DNA from 2 places in the Nocardiopsis gilva YIM 90087 genome. Region 1 is predicted to be linked to the other one. Evidence: predicted binding sites of a transcription regulator. Region 1 holds the regulator's gene; the other holds the start of a gene.
What was found. The regulator LexA, encoded in region 1, represses DNA repair genes until DNA is damaged. The targets are predictions, from matches to a motif close to TCGAACANNTGTTCGA.

Region 1 (7,599 bases):
GCCAGGGCACGGTCAACTTCCGGCTGCGCGACTGGCTGCTGTCCCGCCAGCGCTTCTGGGGCACGCCGATCCCGATCGTCCACTGCCCCGAGTGCGGCGAGGTCCCGGTCCCCGACGACCAGCTGCCGGTGCGCCTGCCCGACAACCTGAAGGGCGCCGACCTGGCCCCGAAGGGCATCTCACCGCTGGCCGCGGCCAGCGACTGGGTCAACGTCGACTGCCCCAAGTGCGACGGTCCGGCCACGCGCGACACCGACACCATGGACACGTTCGTCGACTCGTCCTGGTACTTCCTCCGCTACTGCTCGCCGCAGCTGGACACCGCCCCCTTCGACCGCGAGCTGGTCGACCGCTGGGGGCCGGTGGACAACTACATCGGCGGCAAGGAGCACGCCACGCTCCACCTGCTGTACGCGCGCTTCTTCACCAAGGCGCTCCACGACATGGGGCTGGTCGGCTTCACCGAGCCGTTCAAGCAGCTGCTCAACCAGGGTCAGGTCATCAACCAGGGCAAGGCGATGTCCAAGTCCCTGGGCAACGGCGTCGACCTGGGCGCGGAGATCGACACCTACGGTGTCGACGCCGTCCGGCTGACCATGCTGTTCGCCGGGCCGCCCGAGGACGACGTCGACTGGGCCGACGTGTCCCCGGCCGCGTCGCTGAAGTTCCTGAACCGCGCGTTCCGCGTGATGGCGCTGGCCGGTGCCGCCTCCGCGCCGGGGACCGACCCGTCCACCGGCGACCGGGAGCTGCGCAAGGCCACCCACCAGACCATCGACAAGATCACGGCGGCGATCGAGGCCCAGCGCTTCAACGTCGCCATCGCCCGGGTCATGGAGCTGGTGACGGCGGCGCGCAAGGCCATCGACTCCGGCCCCGGCGCCGCCGACCCGGCGGTCCGCGAGGCCGCCGAGGTCATCGCGGTCACCCTGTCGCTGTTCACCCCCTATGTCGCGGAGGAGGGCTGGGAGCGCCTGGGCCACAGCGGCTCGGTCGCCATCGGAAACTGGCGCGCCGCCGACCCCGACCTGCTGGTGCAGGAGGCCGTGACCTGCGTCGTGCAGGTGGCGAGCAAGGTTCGCGACAAGCTGCAGGTGCCCCCGGACATCTCCGAGGAGGAACTGGAGCGCCTGGCGCTGGCCTCGGAGAAGGCCCAGGCGTTCATCGAGGGCAAGCAGATCCGCAAGGTCGTGGTGCGGGCCCCCAAGCTCGTCAACATCGTGGTGGGCTGACGCCCGGTGGAGCAGCCGCAGGCCGATCAGGAGCAGCCGCGGAGCGGCGGGGCGTGGCTCGCTGCGGGCCGCGCCGGGCCGCCGCCTGGGGCGCGGATCAAGCAGGCGCTTCTCGTGGCCGCCGCCGTGGTCGTGGTCCCCGCGATCGCGGTCACGGCGGGGCTGTGGTGGGGCGAGGACGGTCCGGCGTTCGGGGCCGGACCCGATGACGCGTTCTCCACCGCGCCGGAGTGCGCGGTGGTCGCCGCCGAGACCGTGGAGGGTGTTGTGCCCTCGGGGCGGCTGGAGACCAACGAACACGGTCCGCTGAGCGACGCCGACGGAGCCATGTGCGCCTGGACGTCGGTGGGCGCGGACGGCGCCGCGCCGCGCTTCCTCCGCGTCGACTTCGAGGCGCGCTTCACCGACAAGGCCGGGGACGTCACGGGTGCCTCCGCCGCCGCGCGGGAGATGGAGCGGTCCACGACCATCTCCGACGTGGAGGGGGCCGCCCCGCTGCCCTCGCTCGGTGAGGACGCGCTGGTGTGGCCGGGCGCGGACGAGGGAACGGCCGAGCTGGTCTTCCGCAGGGACAACCTGGTGGTTCGGGTCTCCTACGGAGGCGCGGCGGATACCGGCGGAAAGCCGCTGTCCTTCGGGGCGGCGCGGGACGGAGCGGTCGACGTCGCCGAACAGGTCGCCGATTCCCTGTAGCTCCCTCCGCTGGTCGGTGGCGCCGAGCAGGCACATCCCCAGGCCAGCGGCGGTCGCGTCCGCTTCGGGGTCGATTCCTCGGACTGCATCCGGTGGCGGACGGAATGCCTAGTACCGTAGGCCCCTGGAATATCGACGAGGCGCGTCGGCGCGATGACACGGAGGCGTCCATGACCCAGCCACCTTCCGGTGGCCCTGACAGAGGACCGACCGGACCGAATGGCGGGTCACCGTCCGATTCGCACGCCCCGGAGGCTCGGCCCGATCCCGAGAAGGGGCAGCACCCGCAGGTGCCGCCCGCGGCCGCTGAAGGAGCGGCGCCCGCGCCTCCTCCGTCGGTCCCGCAGCACCCCTCCGGCCCCGCGACCCCGCTCGGAGCGTCGGCTCCGGCCGGACACCCGGGGCCCGCTCCGCACGGACCGCAGGGGCAGTTCGGCGTACCGGGGCGCCAGGCTCCGGGACAGCCCGGTCAACCGGGCCAATATGGCCAGCCGGGCCAGCAGAGCCAGCAGAGCCAGCACGGCCACCCTGGTCAACCCGCTCCCATGGGGCAGCCGGGTGACCCCGCGTCGGGGCAGACCGACGCTCCTCCGGTGGAGTCGGCCCCGAAGCAGAACCGGGGCTGCGCCATCGCCATGATCGCGGGGCTGGCCATCGTGGTCCTCGCCCTGCTCGTCGGCGGGGTGTGGACGGTCGTCGTCCTCAGCAGCGCCGGGGGCGACTACGAGCACGCGCCGAAGTGCGCGGTCGGGCGGGGAGACGCGCTCAAGACGCTCGTGCCCGACCGGACGGCCGAGGTCGACCAGCAGGTCAAGAACCTGGAGGGCACCGGACGCGAGGCCAATGAGTGCCGGTGGGCGACCGCCGAGGACGGCGGCCATGCCCCGGCGGCGGCGCGTCTTGTCCTCGTGAGCAACACGGGCGACGCCGAGCGCAACGCCGAGGAGCAGGCCACCGCCGCCCTCAAGGAGGCGACCAAGGACCACGACGCGAGCAAGCTCGCGGACCTCGGCGACGAGGCTTACTCCTGGAGCGACTCCACCAGCGGCTACGACTGGGGCTGTGTGGGCGTTCGAGTCTCCAACGTGTACGCGGAGACCTGCTACACCGCCGCGACGGACTTCAACGCCGAGGAGTCGATCCCCGGGGACGACGCCCTGGCCGGGGCCGAGGAGCTCGCCCGGGACGTCGTCCAAGGGATCAAGGACAGCAAGGAATAGGCGGGCCGGGCCGGGGGGTATCCCCGGCACGCTCACACCACCCCGTCGAGGAACTCCCGCACGGCCGGAGCGACCTCGGGTGAGAACTCGCGGTCAGCGTCGAGGACCGAGACGCCGGGGGAGTCGTCGTAGAGGCGGAGGACGTGGTCGGCGTCGGGGAGGTCCACCCGGCGTGCGTTGTCCAGGCCGCCCATCAGCCGGTCCACGTCCTCTTCCGCGATCTGGGTGTCGGCCGTGCCCCACAGCACCAGCGTGCGCGTCTCCGGCGGCAGGTCGCGGGCCAGCTCCACCGGGTCCATGGCGTCGATCGTCCGCAGGAACGGGGCGTTGGCGGTGGTGAGAATGTGCGACAGCGGCGCCGGGACCTCCTGGGGCAGGGGCTTGTCCGCGCGGATACGCGCGATTCCCGTGCGGAGCTTGGAGAGCACGTCGGTGGCGTCCGTGGCGCCGATCTGCTGGGCGGTTTCGGCCGTGCGCACCTGCTCGGTGATCTGGCGGTCGAGCGTGTCGAGGTAGCGGTCGCCGACCGGGGCGGCGAGGACGAGGCCCACCGGCGGGTGCTCCGCGACCACCTCGGGCGAGCGCAGGGCGAACAGCGCGCCCTCGCTGTGCCCGACGACGAGCACCCGGCCGGGGTCGACCTCGGGCTGCGCGATGAGCTCGGCATAGGCGTCGGCCATCTCGTCTTCGAAGACCTCGTAGGGGACGGGTTCCTCCGCGTCGTGGGAGCCCAGGCCCGTCGTACCGCTGCCGAGTTTGTCGTAGCGCAGCGAGGCGACGCCGGCCTCCGCTAGGACCCGGGCGAGGTTCAGGTTGGTATCGGCCCCTGGCCGCAGCTCGCTGTTGCCGTCGCGGTCGGTGGGGCCGCTCCCGGAGATGATGAGCGCGGCGGGGATCGGCGCGTCGCCGACCACGCGGGGGAGGGCGAACGTGCCGTGCAGCGTGTCGGGGCCGCTGTCGAAGCGCACGTCGCGTTCCGCGGGCTCGACCCCGGGCGGGTCGGGTTCGGCCGGGCGGTCGGGGGAGACGCCGCAGCCGGTGGCGAGCAGGAGCGCCGCCAGCGCCCCGGCGGCGGCCCGGGTGAGGGCGACGGGAGACGGAGAAGGCATGGTCCTAACTTAGGGGGCGCGCTGGGCGGCGGAGCGTGTGAACGGGTGTGGGGAGAAGGCGCGGTATTTCGCTATTGCGTGTCGCGTCCGTATCGGTATCAAGTTGTATCCGGGGATCCCGTCATAACAGAGCGCTATTCGGTTTGCGCGGCCGCTGGGCCCTTTCGCCTTTGCCGAATTTCCGCGGAAAAAAGCCGGGCCCGCGGTCTCGGGGAGAGATCACGGGCCCGATGGCCAAGCGAGGCGACATCGTTATCCGGGGGGATCACACCCGCCGCATAACGGCGACGACCTTCCCGAGAATGGTGGCGTTGTCGCCGTCGATGGGCGCGTAGGCGTCGTTGCGCGGAAGCAGCCGCACGTGCTCGCCCTCGCGCTTGAAGACCTTCACCGTGGCCTCGTCGTCGAGCAGCGCGGCGACGATGTCGCCATTGTTGGCGTCCGGCTGCTGGCGGACGACGACCAGGTCGCCGTCGGTGATGGCGGCGTCGACCATGGAGTCGCCGACGACGTTGAGCATGAACAGGCGGCCCTCGCCGACGAGCTGCTTGGGCAGGGTGAGGACGTCCTCGATGGACTCCTCGGCCAGGATCGGACCACCGGCGGCGATGCGCCCGACGACCGGGACATCGGTCGCGCGGGAGTAGTCGGCGCGGGGGTCATTCTCCAGCTCGTCCCAGGAGCGAATCGGGGGTTGTCCTGGAATGCGAATTTCCACCGCCCTTGGGCGATTTTGGTCCCGATAAAGATAGCCTTTGCGTTGCAACACCTTCAGTTGGTGCGCGACACTGGACGGGCTCGACAGGCCCACCGCATCACCGATTTCCCGGATGGACGGCGGGTACCCTCGCTGCCGTACATAGCGGTGGATGCAGTTCAGAACACTCTGCTGGCGGGCCGTGAGCTTCGGTGCGGCATCCGTTTGGCCCATGGAGTCGTCGGCCTCCGCGATCGTCGCGGGGGAAGCGGTGGACCGGAGTGCGGTGACGCTTCTCCCGCCCGCCTGAGGTTCGTGCGTTCCGTGGTTTTCCTCCGGCACGGCCGGCCTCCTCGGCGGTCGGTGTTCTGCGTGGGCTGTCGGTGACGGTGCCGATCGTCCGGCCGCGTCACATGCGGTGTCCGACCACGCGCCGATTGGCGGGCGCGGAGGCGCGGATACCTCGGCGGTTGCGTCGATCGAGCACGTCTAACGTTACTGCCTGTGTAGTGCCATATCAAACAAACGTTCGAGATGGTGATGAAAAAATCGCCCGGATGCGGTATTAGTCGAACGGCTGTTCTAACGAACTGGCGTTCGAAGGGGATGATCGTGTTCCCGCCCCAACCAGTCCCAACTCCCCCGACCCACCCCCCTGAACCCGCCCTTTTCGACTGGGCGGTGGAGATCCCCGAGTGGGCCCCGTCCCGCGCCCCTCGCCCGGAAGGCTCCTCCGCTTCCACCGCTCCTGCCCCGGGTGCCTCCCCGGCCGCCCGCGTGGCTCCGTCCGTTCCCTCTCGGCGGACCGCCCCGTCGGACCCGGCGGGCCCTGCGGCCCGTGCGCTCGGCCCCGAGCCCACACCCGCGCCCGCGGTGCGCCTCACCCGGCGCGGCCGTGTGGTGCTCGTCTCCGCTGCGTCGGCTGCGGTGGTCGCCGGACTGTCGATGCTCTTCGTCACCTCCGCCGCTGTCGGGGCTTCCGCCTCCGGAACCTCCCCTGAGGCGTCCGTCTCCGATGGCGCGCGCTCGACGGTGGTCGTGCGCGATGGCGATACGCTGTGGGGGATCGCCCAGCGGGTTCGGCCCGGCTACGATCCCCGCCCAGCGGTGCACGAGATCGTCGAGCTGAACGACCTGCCCAACCCCGATCTCACCCCCGGGCAGGAGCTCCTGCTGCCCGATTACTGACACTCCCGTGTCCGTGGCGTGCCCGTGTTCGCCCTCGCGGCGGACGGGTGCGCCCTTCGGCATGCCCGCATCCCGTCGGCGGGGCCGTGGCCGGATGGCGCGGCGCACCCGTTCGGGGACTTGCGCGCGAGGGGGGACCGCCGTAGGTTGACCACAACATCTAGTGCTCACCGGGAACAAGCAGCCCAGAACTTGTGCTTTAGTAGGTATCCGGTCTTTCTGGATCATCCGGTTCGGAGAGGTTGGTGACGACGATGCACACAAGGCTGCTCGGCACGGTCGCGAGCACGTCCGCGGCAGCTGTACGCGGGGTTCGACCGATGCGGATCTGGGGGGAGGCACACCGGCATGCACTGTCCGTTCTGCCGCCACCCTGACAGCAGGGTCATCGACAGCCGGTCGACCGACGACGGCGCGGCCATACGCCGCAGACGCGCGTGTCCCGAGTGCGAACGGCGTTTCACCACGCAGGAGACGGTGCTGCTGATGGTGGCCAAGCGCTCCGGCGTGACGGAGCCGTTCTCCCGGACCAAGATCATCGCGGGCGTGCGCCGCGCCTGCCAGGGTCGGCCCGTCACCGAGGACTTGCTCGCGAAGCTCGGGCAACAGGTCGAAGAGGAGATCCGGTGCCGAGGTGTCGCCGAGGTGCCCTCGCACGAGATCGGGCTGGCCATTCTCGGCCCGCTGCGTGATCTCGACGAGGTGGCCTACCTGCACTTCGCGTCGGTCTACCGGGGCTTCGAGTCGCTGATGGACTTTGAGAACGAGATCGCGATACTGCGGGCCGACCGGGCCAAGGTGAATGGGACGAGCGGGCAGAGCGAGTCGTGAGTAGCCGGACAACGGCGGACTGATCCGCGGGGCCCGACCGCGCGTGGGCGACGCGCACGGGCAGGGCCGTGACGACGTGATGAAAACCGTCATCTGGCCGCGTCACGCCAACGGATGTGACGTGGGAGCACTGGCGGGGGATCGGAACGGATATGTGGCGAGAACTGGGGGAGCTGACATGACGGAGACCACCGGCGCGACGGGGCGCAAGGGGAAGGGCAAGCGCAGCGGTCTGAAGATCGAGCGCATCTTCACCACGCCCGGCGTGCACCCCTACGACGAGGTCGAGTGGGAGCGTCGCGATGTGGTCATGACGAACTGGCGGGACGGTTCGGTCAACTTCGAGCAGCGGGGCGTGGAGTTCCCCGCGTCGTGGTCGATCAACGCCACCCAGATCGTCGCCAGCAAGTACTTCCGCGGTGCCGTGGGCACCCCGGAGCGCGAGTGGAGCCTCAAGCAGCTCGTCGACCGCGTCGCCGGGATGTACACCGAGACGGGTAAGGCGAACGGCTACTTCGCCTCCGACGACGACGCCGAGATCTTCGACCACGAGCTGAAGTACGCCCTCGTGCAGCAGCTCTTCAGCTTCAACTCCCCGGTCTGGTTCAACGTCGGTACCGCGTCCAAGC
Region 2 (7,599 bases), 2.0 Mb from region 1:
GACCCAGGCACCCCGCGGCGACTCGGTCGACGACGTGTTTCTCGGATCCGGTCCCTCGCGCGACCTGTGGGCTCGTACCAATTTCCGCGGCGAAAAGGTCACCCTGCTGGAAGGCCCCGCTCTCGCTGCCGGGACGTGCGCCGCGGCCCTCCTGACGCCGGGTGTACCCGGACGGCTGCGCATGGCCACCGTCACCGCCGCCACCGGGGCCGCGGGCTTCGGCGCCTACGACGACATCTCGGGGTCCTCCAGCGCACGCGGGTTCAAGGGCCATCTGGGCGCGCTGGCGCGCGGCGAGGTCACCACGGGCGCGGTCAAAGTGGCGGGGATCGGCCTGACCGGCCTGCTCGCCGGCGCGATGGTGGAGCGTCGGCCGGTCGACGCGCTGGTCAACGGTGCGCTGATCGCGGGCTCCGCCAACCTCCTCAACCTGTTCGACCTGCGTCCGGGCCGTGCAGCCAAGGTCGGCCTGATCGCGGGCTTCCCGGCACTGGCCGGCCCGGCCGCCGGGGCCGTCGGTCCGGTGCTCGGCGCCACCGCGGCACTGCTCCCGGAGGACCTGGGGGAACGTGCCATGATGGGCGACGCGGGAGCGAACGCGCTCGGCGCCGTCCTCGGCGTCTCGGCGGCGGCCGCACTGCCACGCCCGGCACGGGTGGGGATGCTCGGCGCCGTCGTGGGCCTGACGCTGGCCAGCGAGTTCGTCAGCTTCAGCAAGGTCATCAGTGCCACCCCGCCGCTGCGGGCCCTGGACGACGTGGGCCGACGCCCCGCTCCGGGGCCGCAGGCACCGGACACGGCAACCGGAGCAGACCACCGCAGCGGCGTCCGCCCCTCGGATGGGAAGGACACTCCGCCGATCACCGTCCCGGCCCAACAGAGCCTCCAAACGACCCGTCGCCACAGCAACGGAGGACCGGACCGGACGTGAGACGCTCCGCACCACGTCCGAGCGACCGCACCCGCAACGCCCGCCCTCGCACCTCACGCCCGCGTGCCCGGCCGATGGGAGGGCGGCTCCGCGTCCGCGTCGGTTCTACGCACACGCGGGGGCCGACCCGGCCGATCGCCGCACCGACACACGCGCACCGACCGCTCCCCACGAATGCGGGGCTTGTAGCGGATGGTGCCCGGTTCGCTTCACGCGGCCGCGGTGATCCCCGCCGGGGCGGAGATCACCGAACACGCTGCGGCGGACGTTCCATCCCAGCCTCGCCCCGCGGTCAGGATCCGGTGCGGCCATGCGGCTGAGACGGCGCCTGTGGGCGGGGGTAGCCGGCGCGGCGGCGCTGATCGCTGTCGTCACGGCGTTCGCGCGTGTGGCCGGGTTCGCCCGGACCGTGGTCTTCTCGCAGACGGTGGGGGACAACTGTCTCGGCACGGCCTATGTCACCGCGAACATGCTGCCCACCATCCTGTTCGAGATCGTCATCGGCGGCGCGCTCGCGGGGATGGTGGTGCCGGTCTTGGCGGCCGACGCGGACCGGGGCGATGGCGAGCACGTGCGGCACACGGCTTCGGCGCTGGTGACGTGGGTGGTCGTCATCGCGGTACCGCTCAGCGTGCTGCTCGCCGCGGTCGCCGTTCCGGCCATGTCGGTCATGTTGGGGCCGGGGGAGGGGTGCGACCGCGCCGAACTGGTCCGGCTGGCCGTGCGATTCCTGGTGGTCTTCGCGCCGCAGATCCTGTTCTACGGGCTCGCCGCCGTGCTCTACGGAATCCTGCAGGCACACCGGCGCTTCTTCGCCCCGGCGCTCGCCCCCCTCGTCTCCAGCCTCGTGGTGATGGCCGCCTACGTCGCGTTCCGGCCGCAGGGCGGCGCCTACACCGACGACCTCGCCCACCTGCCGCTGAACGCGGAGCTGACGCTGTCGGTCGGGACCACCGCCGGTGTCGCCATGCTCTTTGTCACCGCGCTCTTCCCGACCATGCGGCTGCGTCTCGGCCTGCGCCCTCGGCTGGCGTTCCCGCCCGGCGTGGGGCGGAAGGTCCGATCGCTGGCCGCCGCCGCGCTGCTGCCGCTGGTGGCCATGCAGGTCAGCCTGTTGCTGGCGGCCGCCCTCGCCAACCGGGGCGGGGGGTCCGGTGCGATCGTGCTCAACAACTATGCCTGGGTGCTGTTCACCCTGCCCTACGGGATCATCGCGGTCCCCATCGCGACCAGCGCGTTCACCACGCTCGCCGTACGTCACGGGGAGCGCGACCAGCTCGGGTTCGACCGGGTGCTGGCCGGGAGTGCCCGTGCGTCGGTGATCATCACGGCCGGCCTGGCCACCGCCCTGGCCGCCGCCGCGGGGCCCGTGGGCGCACTGTTCGCCCAGGACGATCCGCTCCCCCTCCAGCGCGCGCTGCTCTGCTATGCGCCGGGCATCGTCGGTTTCGGTCTGGTCGCGCTGTTGAGCCGGGCGCTGTACGCCTCCCGGCACGGCCGGGAGGCCGCGCTGGCCCAGGTGGCCGGATGGCTCGCGGTCATGGTGGGAAACGTGGCGCTGGTCGGGGTGCTGCCCGCTGACTGGACGGTGGCGGCACTCGGTACCGGTACCTCCTTCGGACTGACGCTGGCCGCCGTGCTGCTGGTCGTCGCGACACTGCGCGCACACGGGCGGGCGGCCTTCGCCGGGCTGGGGCGGGGACTGCTGGCGGTGGTCATCGGCGCGGCCGCGGGGTACCCCTCCGGAGCGGCGGTGTCGGGGCTGTTCGCTCCGGACGGGGCGTGGGGGGACGCCATCGCGGCGCTGGCCGGGGGAGGAGTCGCGGTCGTCGTCTTCGGCGCGGCGGCGCTGGTGATCGACGGCCGCGCCGTGAGGTCCGCGTTGACGCGGGGAACGGCCGCGGCCCGAGCGGAGGACGACGAGGGGCGGCCACCGCATGACGATGATGAGATGAAGGGTGAGGGCAGGTGAGCGGAATGCGGGTCGCGCTGGTGATCGGCACCAGCAGCGGGGGCGTGGGCAACCACGTCCGCTCGCTGAGCGAGGGGCTGGTCGCCCGCGGGCACCGGGTGGCGGTGATCGGGCCGCCGGAAACCGGAGAGCACTTCGGCTTCGCGGCCACCGGCGCGCGCTTCGCAGCCGTCGACATCGGCGCGCTGCCGCGCCCTGGAACCGATGTGGTCGCGGCCGCCAAGCTCAGTGGACTGCTGGCGCGTGCCGATGTCGTGCACGCCCACGGCATCCGCGCCGGCGCGCTGTGCGCTCTCGCCGGGGCCGCCCCGCTGGTGGTCACCGTGCACAACGCGCCGCCGGAGCTGAGCGGGCCGCGCGCCCTGGTGTTCCCCGCCCTGGAACGTGTCGTGGCCCGACGCGCGGACGTCGTGCTGGGGGTGTCGAGCGACCTGGTGGACCGGATGCGCTCCCGCGGTGCGCGCCGGGTCCTGCCCGCCGTGGTCACCGCGCCGCCGATGCCCGCGGCCCGCACATCGCGCGCGCAGGTCCGGGCCGGGCTCGGTATCTCCGATGCTCGGCCGCTGCTGCTGGTGGTGGCCCGGCTCGCCGCGCAGAAGGGACTGGAGGTGCTGCTGGACGCGGCATCGATGATCTCGGCCGGTCCCGACGAACCGGCCGCGCGCGCCGCCGGGGCGGAGCCGCCGCTCATCGCCGTCGCGGGCGACGGGCCGCTGCGCGAGGCGCTGTCCCAGCGGATCGACGCCGAGGACCTGCCCGTCCGGCTGCTCGGGCACCGGTCGGACATCCCCGACCTGCTCGCGGCGGCCGACATGTTCGTCCTGCCCTCCCTCTGGGAGGGACCCTCGCTGGTCATCATGGAGGCGCTGCGCGCCGGACTGCCCGTCGTGGCCACGCGCGTCGGGGGCATCCCGGACCTGTATGAGGATGTCGCACTGCTGGTGCCGCCGGGCGACGCGGTGGCGCTGGCCGACGGAGCGACGCGGGTGCTCGGCGATCCGGGGCTGGCCGCGAAGATGCGCGCGGACGCGGCGCGGGCCGCGGAACGGCTGCCCACTGTGGAGGACACACTGCGTCAGGTGGACGGGATCTACGCGTCGTTGACGGGTCGGTGAATGTTGATGTGTTGGTGAACATTGAACGACCGGAGGGTGGACAGGCTAGCGGCACCGCGGGTCTCTGCCGCGCTTCCTGCAGCTGGAAGTCCGGGGAAAGCCAACGGCCTGACCACGTCGTGGACACGCCGGAGAGGGCGCGAGCTGCGATCTCCGCATGGCGGGAGGACGGCGGGAGGAACGGGGAGGACCCGTCGAATTTCCGTCAGGGGTGGTCCTCAGCACTGCCAAGAGATGGCATGATGGACGTCAGCTCCCGGATCCGGCGGTAATGCGCCCGGTGTCCGGATCGTTGAAGACAGGTGAGGGGAGTATCCCTTCGCGGCGGTGTCGTCATCACGGATCGCAAGGATGCGCTCCCGGTGCCGTCGGTCCACCTTTCCACGCTGTTGACTCGGCGTGGTGCCGTGTGGGCGGGAGAGACCTCCGGTTAACTGGCATGCGCGGAGTCTCGGCTTCGGGCAGTGCGACCGGAGGAGTACCCCGATGGATGTTCCCCTGTGGGTGTGGATCGCGACGATCGGCGCGATGGCCGCCATCCTGTTGATCGATCTCGCGATCGTCGACCATCCCTGGAGCAAGAAGAGCGGGCCGCGCGAGTTCGGTATGAAGCAGGCGGCGTGGTGGGCCGCCTTCTACGTCGGCATCGCGATCCTCTTCGGGTTCGGCCTCTGGTACTTCGGTGGGGCCACGGTGGCCGGTGAGTACTTCGCCGGTTTCATCACCGAGAAGAGCCTCAGCGTCGACAACCTCTTCGTCTTCTACCTGATCATCGGCGGGTTCGCGGTACCCCGGCGGTACCAGCACGAGGTGCTGCTCGTCGGGATCGTGATCGCGCTGGTCATGCGCGGCTTCTTCATCGCCATCGGCGCCCAGGCCATCAACGCCTGGAGCGAGGTCTTCTACGTCTTCGGCGCCTTCCTCATCTACACGGCCGTGAAGATCGTCCACGACCACCTCAGCAACGACGAGGACGCCGACTACACCGACAGCTTCGCGGTGCGCATGGTCAAGAAGGTCTGGCCGGTGGCCGACGACTACCACGGCTCGCACATGACGGTGCGGCTCAACGGGCGTCGCCACGTCACCCCGATGCTCATGGTCATCGTCGCGATCGGTGTCACCGACCTGGTCTTCGCGGTCGACTCCATCCCGGCGATCTTCGGCCTCACCAAGGACCCCTACATCGTCTTCACCGCCAACGCCTTCGCCCTCCTCGGGCTGCGGCAGCTCTACTTCCTGCTGGCCGGGCTGATGGACCGCCTGTCCTACATCAGCTGGGGCCTGGCCGCGATCATGGTGTTCATCGGCGTCAAGATGATCCTGCACGCGCTGCACGAGAACGGCTTCGCCGTCCCGGAGATCTCCACGGGTACGTCGTTGGTGGTGATCATCGGCGTGATGACCGTCACCATCGTGGCGAGCCTGCTGTGGTCGGGCGGCGGTGGCCGAACCGGGGAGAAGGAGCTCGAAGCCGAGCGCGGCGTCGCGTCGGAGTGACGCGGCACCGACGCCAAATGACCCCCCGAATGGCCTTCCTTCGAACGAATGTTCGTCTATAGTGGTGATGCCCGCCGGTGATCCGGGCGGGCATCACGCGTTTCCCCCGGGCGGAAGTTTCCGCCCGCCGAAGTCGTTACCGTTAAAGGTCCATCGCCGCGGCCTCCGGCGTGCCCTCGTCGCGCCGCTGCGCTCCGGTGGGCCATATTCCGTGCGGTGCCTGAGACCGGGGCCGGTGTGTTCTCCACCGCCCGAACCGCGCGCCGATGCCGAGGGGGCTGAAGCAAGAACATGGCCGAGCAGCTGGTGATCCGGGGCGCCCGGGAGCATAACCTCAAGGATGTCTCACTGGATCTTCCGCGCGACGCGATGATCGTGTTCACCGGCCTGTCCGGATCGGGCAAGTCATCGCTGGCGTTCGACACGATCTTCGCTGAGGGGCAGCGCCGCTACGTGGAATCGCTTTCGGCCTATGCCCGGCAGTTCCTCGGCCAGATGGACAAGCCCGACGTCGACTTCATCGAGGGCCTGTCCCCGGCGGTCTCCATCGACCAGAAGTCGACCAGCCGCAACCCCCGCTCCACGGTCGGCACCATCACCGAGGTCTACGACTACCTGCGACTGCTGTGGGCGCGCATCGGCGTGCCGCACTGCCCCGAGTGCGGCAGGGAGATCGCCCGGCAGACCCCGCAGCAGATCGTCGACCGCGTCCTGGAGCTCACCGAGGGGACCCGCTTCCAGGTGCTCGCGCCGGTCGTGCGCGGACGGAAGGGCGAGTACACCGAACTCTTCAAGGACCTGCAGTCCAAGGGCTTCACCCGGGCCATGGTCGACGGCGCGATGGTGCGGTTGGACGAGGCGCCCACCCTGAAGAAGCAGGAGAAGCACGACATCTCCGTCGTCGTCGACCGCCTCACGGTCAAGGAGTCGGCGAAGAAGCGCCTCACCGACTCCATCGAGACCGCGCTCCAACTGGCGGGCGGCACCATCGTGCTCGACTTCGTCGACCTGCCCGCCGACGACCCCGAGCGCGAGAAGGTCTTCTCCGAGCACCTGTTCTGCCCCTACGACGACCTCTCCTTCGAGGAGCTGGAGCCGCGCTCCTTCTCCTTCAACTCGCCCTACGGCGCCTGCCCCGAGTGCGCCGGGCTCGGCACCCGTATGGAGGTCGACCCCGAACTGCTCATCCCGGACCCCGCCAAGGCGCTCAGCGAGGGCGCCATCGCCCCCTGGTCGGGCGGGCACGCCACCGAGTACTTCGGGCGCCTCATGCAGGCCGTCGGCGATGCCATCGGCTTCGACCTCGACACTCCCTGGGAGCGGCTGCCCAGAGCCGCCCGCAAGGCGCTGCTGGAGGGCCACGACACCCAGGTGAACGTGCGCTACCGCAACCGCTACGGGCGCACCCGCTCCTACTACACCGACTTCGAGGGCGTCATCCCGTGGGTGAAGCGCCGCCACTCCGAGAGCGAGAGCGACTACGGCCGCGAGCGCCTCGAGGGGTACATGCGCACCGTGCACTGCCCCGCCTGTGACGGCCAGCGGCTCAAGCCGGTGGTGCTGGCGGTGACCGTCGGCGGCGCCTCGATCTCCGAGGTCAGTGCCATGCCGCTGAACGAGTGCGCCCAGTTCCTGCGCGACCTCAGGTTGAGCGAGCGCGACCAGGTCATCGCCGCACAGGTACTCAAGGAGATCAACGCCCGCCTGGGCTTCCTGCTCGACGTCGGGCTCGACTACCTCAACCTGGAGCGCCCCTCCGGCTCGCTGTCGGGCGGTGAGGCACAGCGCATCCGTCTGGCCACCCAGATCGGCTCCGGCCTGGTCGGTGTCCTCTACGTGCTCGACGAGCCGTCCATCGGCCTGCACCAGCGCGACAACTTCCGGCTGCTGGAGACGCTGCAGCGGCTCCGCGACATCGGGAACACCCTCATCGTGGTGGAGCACGACGAGGACACCATCCGCGCCTCCGACTGGGTCGTCGACATCGGCCCCGGAGCGGGGGAGCACGGCGGCAAGATCGTCGTCTCCGGTCCCGTGGAGGACCTGCTGTCCAGCACGGACTCCGCCACCGGCGACTACCT

Region 2: a site for LexA is predicted at 5,559-5,574, ahead of uvrA (excinuclease ABC subunit UvrA). Genes of this name have one in related genera too.

What each region holds. Positions count from the first base shown of each region.
Region 1 is NZ_CP022753.1:2,212,960-2,220,558, forward strand. Features, by position in the region: gene leuS (leucine--tRNA ligase) at 1-1,232, shown strand, start outside; gene CDO52_RS10190 (hypothetical protein) at 1,239-1,925, shown strand; gene CDO52_RS10195 (hypothetical protein) at 2,471-3,145, shown strand; gene CDO52_RS10200 (alpha/beta hydrolase family protein) at 3,178-4,254, opposite strand; gene lexA (transcriptional repressor LexA) at 4,520-5,293, opposite strand; gene CDO52_RS10210 (LysM peptidoglycan-binding domain-containing protein) at 5,729-6,139, shown strand; gene nrdR (transcriptional regulator NrdR) at 6,488-6,970, shown strand; gene CDO52_RS10220 (vitamin B12-dependent ribonucleotide reductase) at 7,149-7,599, shown strand, end outside.
Region 2 is NZ_CP022753.1:4,190,305-4,197,903, reverse strand. Features, by position in the region: gene CDO52_RS18925 (hypothetical protein) at 1-931, shown strand, start outside; gene murJ (murein biosynthesis integral membrane protein MurJ) at 1,242-2,903, shown strand; gene CDO52_RS18915 (glycosyltransferase family 4 protein) at 2,909-4,018, shown strand; gene CDO52_RS18910 (TerC family protein) at 4,505-5,518, shown strand; gene uvrA (excinuclease ABC subunit UvrA) at 5,810-7,599, shown strand, end outside.